One region of the Ruegeria sp. H8 genome, then DNA from elsewhere that is predicted to be linked to it. Evidence: riboswitches for the same ligand, from Rfam matches in the RefSeq annotation. Region 1 holds a riboswitch; each other region holds the start of a gene.
The links. A riboswitch is a leader RNA that binds a small molecule or an ion and turns the genes downstream of it on or off. The one in region 1 is predicted to bind cobalamin.
Positions count from the first base shown of each region.

Region 1 (3,271 bases):
GAAGGTGTGCGCCACGGCCGAGGTCGGCGTGTAGACAAAGAAACCGTCCGCATCCGTTACCGATCGACCCAGCTCGGCCCCATCCGGGCCGGTGACAATGACCTCGGTGCCGCTTGCCATGTCGCCGTTGGAAAAGCCGATTTCGCCCTCGATGACGTCTCCCGACTCGAAAACGCCGGCTATGACCTTGTGCGCCAGGGCAGGCACAGGTGAACAGCACATGGCCAGTATGACAACCAGATGCTTCATGTGGCTGCTCCTCTGAAAAACAGCTCGGGCTTGACCTTGCGTGCCAACAACACGGCGAACCCGGTCAAAATCGCCTCGATGGCCATGACAGGAATATGGGCGAAGAAAACAAGCTTGGCGGCAGGCAGAAATTCATCCCCCGACAGCGCCAGCGAAAACGCGACCATGCCGGTTGTCGCCGCAATCGCAAACGCGCCGCCGATGCCCCCCCAAATCGCACCTTGCAAAGGCGTTCCACGCGCGATCAGACGACCGAACAACATTCCGGCCACCACCGCGGGAAAGGCGATATTGACGGTGTTGATCCCCAACACCGTCAACCCGCCAAAGCCGAAAAAGACCGCCTGTAGCAAAAGCCCGACGAACAAAGCCGGGAATGCGGCCCAACCAAGCAGCAGCCCGGCCATGCCGTTGAGGATCAGATGGACCGACGACGGACCAATGGGCACGTGGATCAACGATGCCACGAAGAAACTGGCTGACAGCACGCCCGCAGTGGGGATGCGATCAAGATCCAGAGACCTGAGACCCATGGCGATCCCGCCCGCGGCGGCTATGGCGCCGCCAATTACAACCGGGTTGGAAAGGGCTCCGTCGACGATGTGCATTTGGGGTTACTCCAGATCCCAGGCGCGGATCCAGATGACCGCATCCTGGCTGAGTTCTTTGCCCTCATGTTCGGTTGCCGGACCGGAACCAAGGGCGGCGAAACCCCAGTAACCGGCTTTTGGAACGCCGAACGAAAAATACCCGTTGTCGTCAGATATTGCGACCACCGCACCACCCGGCATTGGTGACGCCTTCGGTGCAGAAGCGGCCGAACTTTCCATGTCGGGTTCGGCTGCCATGTATTCGATCTCGATCTCGGCCCCCGCAACCGGCTGACCATCAGCCAGCACACGGCCCGTGAAAGTCGAACCCGCGATGATGTTGGTCGGCTTGTTCAGCGGGATAATCTCGGTCGGCAGACCCACGGGATTCATCCAATCGGTCGGCAATTCGTTGCGGTTCAGGAAGGCTTTGGTGAGCTGTTGGATATAGATGTCTTCGGATTCCTCGTAATAAGGCTGAGGAACCGTCACCAGCACATAGTCGCCCGACCGTTTGACCGGGACACTGCCTTTGAACGCCGCGCCCTCGTTCTGCCCGCCGGTGAACCGGATAGGTTCCAGCGTGTCCAGTAAATCGGTCTTTTCACCGTTGTGGATCACATAGAATTCCTGCGGCTTTTCAAGATCCATGACATGGCCATTCTCGAACGGATGCCAGAAAATCAGTTTGACCGGTACATCGCCCGGTTTCTCGATCATGGTGTCGGTGGTGTATTCCAAAAGGAAATGCGCATTTACTATGGCAGGAAGAGCCATCGCGGCAGCGGCTGCGCTGAGCAGCGTTTTCATGAACAGTCGTCCTTGTCCCGTCGCGCAAATCCCGGCGCGAAATTCGTTTTGACCACGGGACATTCAACGCCAAATTACCCTTTCAGGCATCCTGGTCCGACGCACATCCCGTCGTCGATTAGGAGTGCCCGTTAGAGGGCACATGTCCGGCAGGTATCCTGACTTGCGGGTCAAAGCGTTGGACCGGCCTTCCCGGGCAAACCCCAGTGGCGTTTCAGCCCTGCTCGTCGCTTACAGTTGCGGGTGCAGTTGCGGATTTGGGCCAGAGCCCGCACCGCATTCCCTATTGATTCCAGAGCAAGCCCCGGAACCGGACATGCCGAGCGGCTTGCCAGACAACTCAGCCTTCCGTCAACGAAAATGTGTTACGGCCATCGAAAATAATGAGCTCGGCAGTTTGCGAGAGTGAACCAGTTTGTGAAACGTCCAAGGCGGCAGGGTTCGTTCCTGTCTAAGCTTCTGAAAGATACCTCTCCGACAAGGGCAGGCTTGCCGCGCCCAAAGAGCGTGCTTCCGGGCCTACGGTTCCTGCCAGCACAACGGGGCGCTCGAGCCCGGTCATGTTCAGCTCGGACAGTTTGTCTTCCACCATTTCAACCAAACGCGCCTTGATGTCCTGCGGCATCCAGCCGTCAATCTTCACGCATTCGAAATCTATCAGGCTACAGGATGAGACAATCGCATGGGCAATCCCGCTTGCCGTCCGTTTCAACCAGTTTTCCAGTTGAACGTTTGGCACATCCCAACGCTGGGTCGTTTCCCAGATGGAATGCGACGTGACACCTGCCGTGGTGATTGCACGCTCGAGCACGTAAAGGCTGGCCACATCGATGAGCGGTCTGACACCGCCCGCGCCATCGGGCACAGGCAAGGGGCCGATTGCCCCCGCGTTTCCACGCCCCGAAAAGATCGCGCCATTGAGGACCACACCGCCGCCAATGAAAAACCCGATATAGAAGTACAGGAAATCCCTTGGCCCATCAGCCGGACCGAATACCAATTCCGCCCCACAAGCCGCAGTGGCGTCATTTTGCAGGAATACCGGAATATCGAGGCGACGCGCCAGGTCAGCCTTCAGGTCTGATACGCGCCACGGGTCCATTTCTTCCTGAGGAACCTGAAGGGTCTGGGCCCAGTCCCACAGATAGAACGGCATGGCAATTCCAAGACCCGCAATCCTGCCTTTGGCCTCGGGCGACATGGATGACATCATTTTGCCCAGACTCTCAGTGGAAAACTCCAAAGTGGCCTTCGGCGTTGGATAGTCATAGGTTCGCCGCTCGCGCTGCCGCACATTTCCGACAAAGTCAGTCAAAACCAGCTCGGTACTGCGGCGCCCGACCTTGAGCCCAAAGAAAAACGCACCATCCGGGTTGAGGCGCATGGGAACGGAAGGTTGCCCGACTTTCCCGCGGACCGGCTCGCCGCGCAACAGCAAACCATCCTTCTCCAACAGCCGCATGATGACGGAAACGGTTTGTGCCGACAGTCCGGTCATGCGCGCGATCTCGGACTTCGCAAGGGCCTGATGACGCCGGACAAGCGACAACACCAGCCGTTCGTTCCGGGCCCGCATCCCGCTTTGGTTGGTTCCGCGCACCTCTGACCCGTGCAGGCCAATC
Region 1 is NZ_JBQFNY010000018.1:19,807-23,077, reverse strand. Features, by position in the region: gene ACR0A2_RS21955 (cobalt ABC transporter permease) at 1-249, opposite strand, end outside; gene cbiM (cobalt transporter CbiM) at 246-857, opposite strand; gene ACR0A2_RS21945 (DUF4198 domain-containing protein) at 864-1,649, opposite strand; cobalamin riboswitch at 1,781-1,979, opposite strand; gene ACR0A2_RS21940 (ROK family transcriptional regulator) at 2,101-3,225, opposite strand.

Region 2 (3,271 bases), on a different contig from region 1:
CCAAGCATTGCACGGACCTGATCGGCGGTCGTCTCGCCAGCCCCGTGCGAAATCGCCTGATCCAGCAACGAGGTCGCATCCCGGGCCGATCCTTCCGCTGCTCGGGTGATCAGCGCCAGCGCGTCTTCGGCGATCTGGGCGTTTTCCGCTTCGGCGATCTTGCGCAGCAGGCCAATCATGTCTTCGGGTTCGATCCGGCGCAGGTCGAAACGCTGGCAGCGGGACAGCACGGTGACAGGCACTTTGCGGATTTCAGTGGTTGCAAAGATGAACTTCACATGCGCGGGCGGTTCTTCCAACGTCTTGAGCAGCGCGTTGAACGCGCTGGTCGAGAGCATATGAACCTCGTCGATGATATAAATCTTGTAACGCGCGCTGGCGGCGCGATAGCGGACACTGTCGATGATCTCGCGGATGTCGTTGACGCCCGTACGGCTGGCGGCGTCCATCTCCATCACGTCGACATGGCGGCCCTCCATGATGGCGACACAATGTTCACACTGACCGCAGGGCTCGGTCGTGGGGCCACCGGTTCCGTCGGGTCCGATGCAGTTCATCCCCTTGGCGATGATCCTTGCGGTCGTGGTTTTGCCGGTGCCGCGAATGCCGGTCATGATGAAGGCCTGCGCGATCCGGTCGGCCGCGAACGCGTTTTTCAGGGTGCGCACCATGGCATCCTGACCCACCAGATCGGCAAAGGTTTCCGGGCGATATTTGCGGGCGAGAACCTGATAGGCGGGGCTGGAGCTGTCTGTCATGTCTTCTCGTTGGGATTCGGTGCTTGGGCACAGCGTAGTGGCCACCGTTGCCCGCGTCCACAGCGGGGCGCGATGATTTTTGATTTAGAAACGAGTCGCTTTCGCACTAGACTGCATCAGCGGATTTAACGGCTCATTTTTGTAAAGAGTTCTTTGGGGAGGACAGGATTCATGTCGCAGTTGGTGATCTACGCCCTGCAAGTCGGTGGCGGAACGCTGGCACTGACCTCGATGCCCGGACGCGGCGGAGATTACTCCAGCGATCTGGATATGATCGCAGCCTGGCAGCCGGGGCTTGTTGTTTCGATGACGACGGATGTCGAAATGCTTCAGGACGGGGCGCAGGAATTTGGCAGCGATATTCAAAGCCGCGCCAGCCGATGGGTTCACCTGCCGATCGAAGATTTCGGAGCGCCGACAAAAGCGATTGATGACGCGTGGCCGTCCGTCAGCGCCGCGGCCCGGCACGCGCTGTCCGGCGGAGGTCGCGTATTGGTGCACTGCCGCGGGGGATGTGGCAGGTCAGGTATGGTTGTCCTGCGGCTGATGGTCGAATGCGGCGAACGCGCGGACATGGCGCTGCAACGATTGCGGGCGGTGCGCCCTTGCGCCGTCGAAACGGATGCGCAACTGGCCTGGGCCTCTCGGCGCGCCCAGGCACAGGTCAGTCTGGATTCAGATTGAAATCTGCGCGGGCGCGCAAACAGGTTTCCGAGGCCGGATCGTGGAAACTTCGATCATCGCGCAGGGTGGGGGATTCACGACGCCGGATGGCATCGCACTGAACGTGTTTCCGAAGATCAGGTCGGCATAGCCGTTCAGCGGCTCAATCGCGGTTTCGGGCTGCGTGCCGCAAAAGACACGAAGGCTGTCTGATCGCGCGCGGAAAATTGCATGACATCCTTCGGTGCAATGTGACAGCTCGCTGCTGCCCTCAATCTCGAAATCGTCACTTGTGGCCGAGGTCGCCTGGGCCATGGCTTCGGATATCGAGCGCGCCAGCCGCGCCAAAGCGGGGCAGGTTTTGCCCGTCCGCTGACATACTGTCGCACTGAATTCATGTGTTTTTGTCTTCCAGATCATCCTGCGCCCTCCGCGCTTGGTGGACAGGATATTTGAGACAGGTGGGACATCGTGATGCCGTCAGGACCTGCCCGGACACCCCGCCCGAGTTTCGGTTTCGTTTCCGATGGCAGGTCTCCTGACTTGCGGGTCATCGCTTTGCCGACCTTCCCAGCCTTCGGGGCCAGTGGTGTTTCGGCATCGCTTACCGCTTACAGTTGCGGGGGCAGTCGCGGATTTGGTTGTTGCCTGTTTGACCAGACATTACCGCACCGTGTTCCCTTTTCATCCCGACCCCTTGTGGAGGCCGGAAACCATCACACAACCGCTAGCGTTTGAGCACGCATCGAGTCAAGCCGATCTTTTGACCGGACGCTTGGTCATGCTGGATACGGTGTCGGTTCATGCATAGTGTCGAGGGCGTTGAGGTTCGGAAACCGGATTTACCAAGCGCAAAGCCAGAGATCATGTTGGACACAGAGCAAACGGTATTGACCGAAGAGTTTCGCTTTCCGTCCGGGCAGAAAACACTGTCTGCCCGATTGTACAGCCCGCTGACCTCGCCCGAAATCGTCGTCGTGCTGAACAGTGCAACGGGTGTGCCGCGCGATTATTACCGTCATTTCGCACGATGGCTTGCTGCCGAGCAGGGTATGGCCTGCCTGACCTATGACTATCGCGATTACGGGCATTCCTTGACTGGCCGCCTGAAAGAATCGCGTGCGACCATGGCGGATTGGGCCTTGATCGACATGCCCGCGGCACGGGCGGAAATGCGCAGACGGTTTCCCGATTCGCAGCATTGGACCATCGGTCATTCGATCGGCGCGATGTTGGGGCCTGTGCAGCCGGATATCGATCTGATTGACCGGATGATCTGTGTTTGTTCGGGGCTGGTAACCGTAAGCGACCACCCGTGGCCCTATCGGGGTTTGGCAGGATTGTTCTGGTATGGTCATGCCCCGCTTTTGGCCCGAGCCCTTGGCTACCTTCCCGGAAAGGCGATCGGGTTCGGCTCGGATCTGCCGGCATCGGTCTATTGGCAGTGGCGCAAATGGTGTACCGCAACTTTGAATTATGTGCCTGAAATCGGGCATGAGTTACCTGCGGCGCAGTGGAAGGATTCTGGAACGCCCGTGGATTTGTTCACCTTCGAGGACGACCAGATGGTGCCGCCGGACGCGGTTTGGCGGCTTGCGGATCTTTACGGCCCCGATGCCAACCGCCACCTGCTGAACCCTGCCGATTTCGGGTTGTCCGAGGTTGGTCATATCGGAGCATTTGCCCGGCGCAATGCAGCGGTTTGGCCGCGACTGATCGCTTGATCAGACGCGGCGCAGAACGGGCCAGGCCCCGACCCGCCATCACCGGTTGCGAAGTTTCTTTTCCTTCATGACACCACGGACCATCTTGCCGAACGCTTTGTCCCGCGCCCGGGACTGCGCGACGGT
Region 2 is NZ_JBQFNY010000015.1:8,842-12,112, forward strand. Features, by position in the region: gene ACR0A2_RS21090 (DNA polymerase III subunit gamma/tau) at 1-758, opposite strand, end outside; gene ACR0A2_RS21095 (protein-tyrosine phosphatase family protein) at 930-1,442, shown strand; gene ACR0A2_RS21100 (hypothetical protein) at 1,434-1,841, opposite strand; cobalamin riboswitch at 1,933-2,154, opposite strand; gene ACR0A2_RS21105 (alpha/beta hydrolase family protein) at 2,288-3,145, shown strand; gene rsgA (ribosome small subunit-dependent GTPase A) at 3,185-3,271, opposite strand, start outside.
Region 2: another riboswitch for cobalamin. It lies ahead of ACR0A2_RS21100 (hypothetical protein); the one in region 1 lies ahead of ACR0A2_RS21945 (DUF4198 domain-containing protein).

Region 3 (3,271 bases), on a different contig from region 1:
CGCCTGATAAAAAAGAGGGCAGCGACATCCACCTGCGCTGCCCAAAATTTATGAGCGGGCTGTGACGCTATCTTCGGCCGAGTATAAGTATGCGGTCGAGCCGATTTTTACATGTGGGTAGAGATCATTGATATGGGCCATGATCATTCTAACACATCCAGAACTTGCGCGACCACCGATGCTTCTGGGCTGAGGTGTACCGTGGATTCTGAGATAAGTATCTCGATCCCCAACGTATAGATAAAGGGCTCGAGAGCCGAGAGCATTACTTGGCCCGGGTTCCATGCCATCCCGGAATTCCGCGTATTCGGGGTTGAGCTCGATCATTGAAGCCGTTGGCGTCCAATGTGGCCATTCGACCTTGCGCCGGATAGCATAGGTACCGGGCTCGTAAAGGTTCCCACGCGCGATCGCTACGCCATAGCGCATTGCTGTGCCGCCTTCCTCGATATGGTAAAGATAGCGCGCGACGGCATCGACATGGATGTCACCGGGAACCAAACCATCATTTGCTACGACACGTCGTGGTAAAAAACGGTCATGAACGCCCCATGGATTTGAGGTCGCTGGATCGTAGTCAAATGGCGTGACCTGGCTGTCCCAATAGGTCTTTTGCGACGAGGTTGGCCATGTTTTGGCGATCAATGGACTGGCCGCAGACGCCGAGAATAGCGCTGTGGTTGATTGAATGAAATGGCGCCGTGTCAGCATAAGTCTCGTCCTGGTTCACAAGTGTAATGTGGTTGCATCGCATTTTTGCGATCAAATTCGAGTCTTAAAGCCTCTAGCAGCTAGAGCTTCAAGAGGTTTCAGGTAACGCTTGGTTTACCTAATGGACCATGTCGCCGGTTGCGTGAATCCTGCATCGGTCGAGTCTACTTCGGACTAGGTCGCAAAGACATTTGACAGAAACGAAGCCGCCATTGTAGCGGTGAATTGTTTTCGGTTCCTGATGGCGGAAGCCAAAAGGATTAAAAGGGAATACGGTTCGGTGTTTTCAATGGCGCCAATTCCGTAACTGCCCCCGCAACTGTGAGCGGAGAGCGATGCCAAGACACCACTGGTTCGTAATGGAACCGGGAAGGTTGGCGGAGCGAGCACCCGCGAGTCAGGAGACCTGCCGTAAAGCGCCGGGCTATGCCCAGACTGAACCTGTCGGCCTTACGGTCGATTCAACCTGACAAGCCGCCGGGTGAGGCGGTAGGGAGAAAGAACATGCATATCGAACCGGGCATCGTGAATGGTGCCAAAATCGCGCTTTCCTATGTTACCGCCGCAGGTGCGGCTACTTACGCAGCGAAAGAAACGTTTTCCACATTGCGTGCGAATGGACCTGCATCTTTTGCTATGCGCTCGGTGCTCGCCACCGTTGGGGTTTTCCTTTTCTTCGAAGTCCTGCCGCATTTCCCGGTTGGTGTCTCTGAAGTCCACTTCATCCTGGGGTCGACGCTGTTTCTGCTTCTCGGTGCTGCACCCGCGGCTTTTGGATTGGCAGCTGGTCTCCTGATTCAGGGTGTTTTTTTTGCCCCGTTCGATCTTCCGCAGTACTTCATCAACCTGACCACTCTGCTGGTGCCGCTATTTGCGCTACAAGCACTGGCCAGCCGCATCATCGCTCCCGGCACAGCATATGTTGACCTCAAATATGGCCAAGCTCTTGCGCTGAGTGCGACGTATCAGGGAGGAGTAGTCGCATGGGTTGGGTTCTGGGCCTTCTACGGCCAGGGTTTCGGCGCAGAAACCATGGCTTCGGTTCTATCCTTTGGCGGTGCTTATATGCTGGTAATCGTCATTGAGCCGATTGCTGATCTGGCAGTGCTTGCGGCAGCCAAGGCGATGCGCGGTTTGAACAGTACAGGTCTGGTGACTCCGCGTTTGTACAACGCTGCGAAAGCTTGACCAAAGTTTGAAGCGGTGTCCTAAAATTGGGTTGCCGCGAAAAAACCGGTAGTCGCAGCTCCAAAGATTATTGTGGCGCGTCTCGAGGGCGCGCCACATTGTTTTTAGCCACTAAAAACCTGTACCCAACGATCAGGGTGAATCGGGTCCTGTATTCGTAGGAAAAGATACCTCGTTTCCTTCCACGTTTTGATCCTGTTGGTAACATTGTCCAGAACCAAATCGCCTTCACTCGAGCGATAGACTAGAACAGCATGGCCATTGCGATTGGTGTCCAAGACAGTCGCAATTAGTAGCTTCGTAGGATCCAAACCATTCTGCACAAGTTCAAACTTCTTTTGCAAAGCGAAGTCTTCGCAATCTCCTGACCCTTGCGTCGGCAGTGTCCAGTATTCTTTTGTCCCATATTGGCTTTGATCCGAAACTGCTCGGATTCTCCGATTGACGCGCGTGTTGATCGTTTTAACGATCTGATTTTCTTTTGCCACGGACAGACCAGAGCTACGAGCGCTCGCGCACGCCCACGAGTAGTCTTTGCACAGTGATTTGGCACCGGATGGCGCTCCAATCTTTTTGTCAAGACCGATCGAGGGAAGCTCAGAGGCTTGCAATGTAGCGGCAGACACAAAAAAGCTGCATATAAAACAGACCATTGGGAGATAACCCAGCAGGTTTTTCGATAACACTCCCTGAACTAAAGTGGGATTTGTCATATCTGCCTTCTCCATGCTCGTTCCTCTAAAGTATCCAAACTTCCCCGGCCAATGTGTTTTATTCCAAGCCTTCATGTGCTTGGGGAATTGCAACAGCTTCTTAGCCTCTAGGGGTAAAGCGGCAAAAATTTGCAGATTCTTTGGTATTTCTTCCTTAGTTGACAGCATCAGAGCATCCACGCCATCACCAGCCCGGCATAGCTAACAGAGCGAATTAGAGGGTAAGCTGATCGCAATTCTCTCATTCAACAATAATACAACAGAGATCGGCCGTCATCGCTGAGGGTTACGGAATACCGGGACAATGAAGCCGCTCCTCCGCAAGCTGAGATAGCCAGTTTCGGTTTTCCAGGCGCTGCAATTAGTGGCCGCTAATGACATCTTTGACGAAAGGCTCGTTGAGCAACGCCGTTAGCAGGGGGCATGAGGCCGCACCCTCGGTGCAGGTCTGCACAAGTTCTGCCAGTGCTTGCTCCAACCGTTGGAGGGCGGCGATTTTTGACCTGACGTTGTCGAGATGTCTTGTTGCAACGTATTCGACGTCACGACAAGCTTGCTCGGGCGCTTTGGACAATTCGCGAAGTGCGCATGCATCCTGAATGGTAAAGCCAAGATCGCGGCAGCGTTTGATGAATCTGAGCTCGGAGATTTCCCGTTCC
Region 3 is NZ_JBQFNY010000010.1:100,513-103,783, forward strand. Features, by position in the region: gene ACR0A2_RS19000 (hypothetical protein) at 1-7, shown strand, start outside; gene ACR0A2_RS19005 (L,D-transpeptidase) at 49-711, opposite strand; cobalamin riboswitch at 927-1,139, shown strand; gene ACR0A2_RS19010 (energy-coupling factor ABC transporter permease) at 1,216-1,899, shown strand; gene ACR0A2_RS19015 (transglutaminase-like cysteine peptidase) at 2,004-2,792, opposite strand; gene ACR0A2_RS19020 (MerR family transcriptional regulator) at 2,974-3,271, opposite strand, start outside.
Region 3: another riboswitch for cobalamin. It lies ahead of ACR0A2_RS19010 (energy-coupling factor ABC transporter permease); the one in region 1 lies ahead of ACR0A2_RS21945 (DUF4198 domain-containing protein).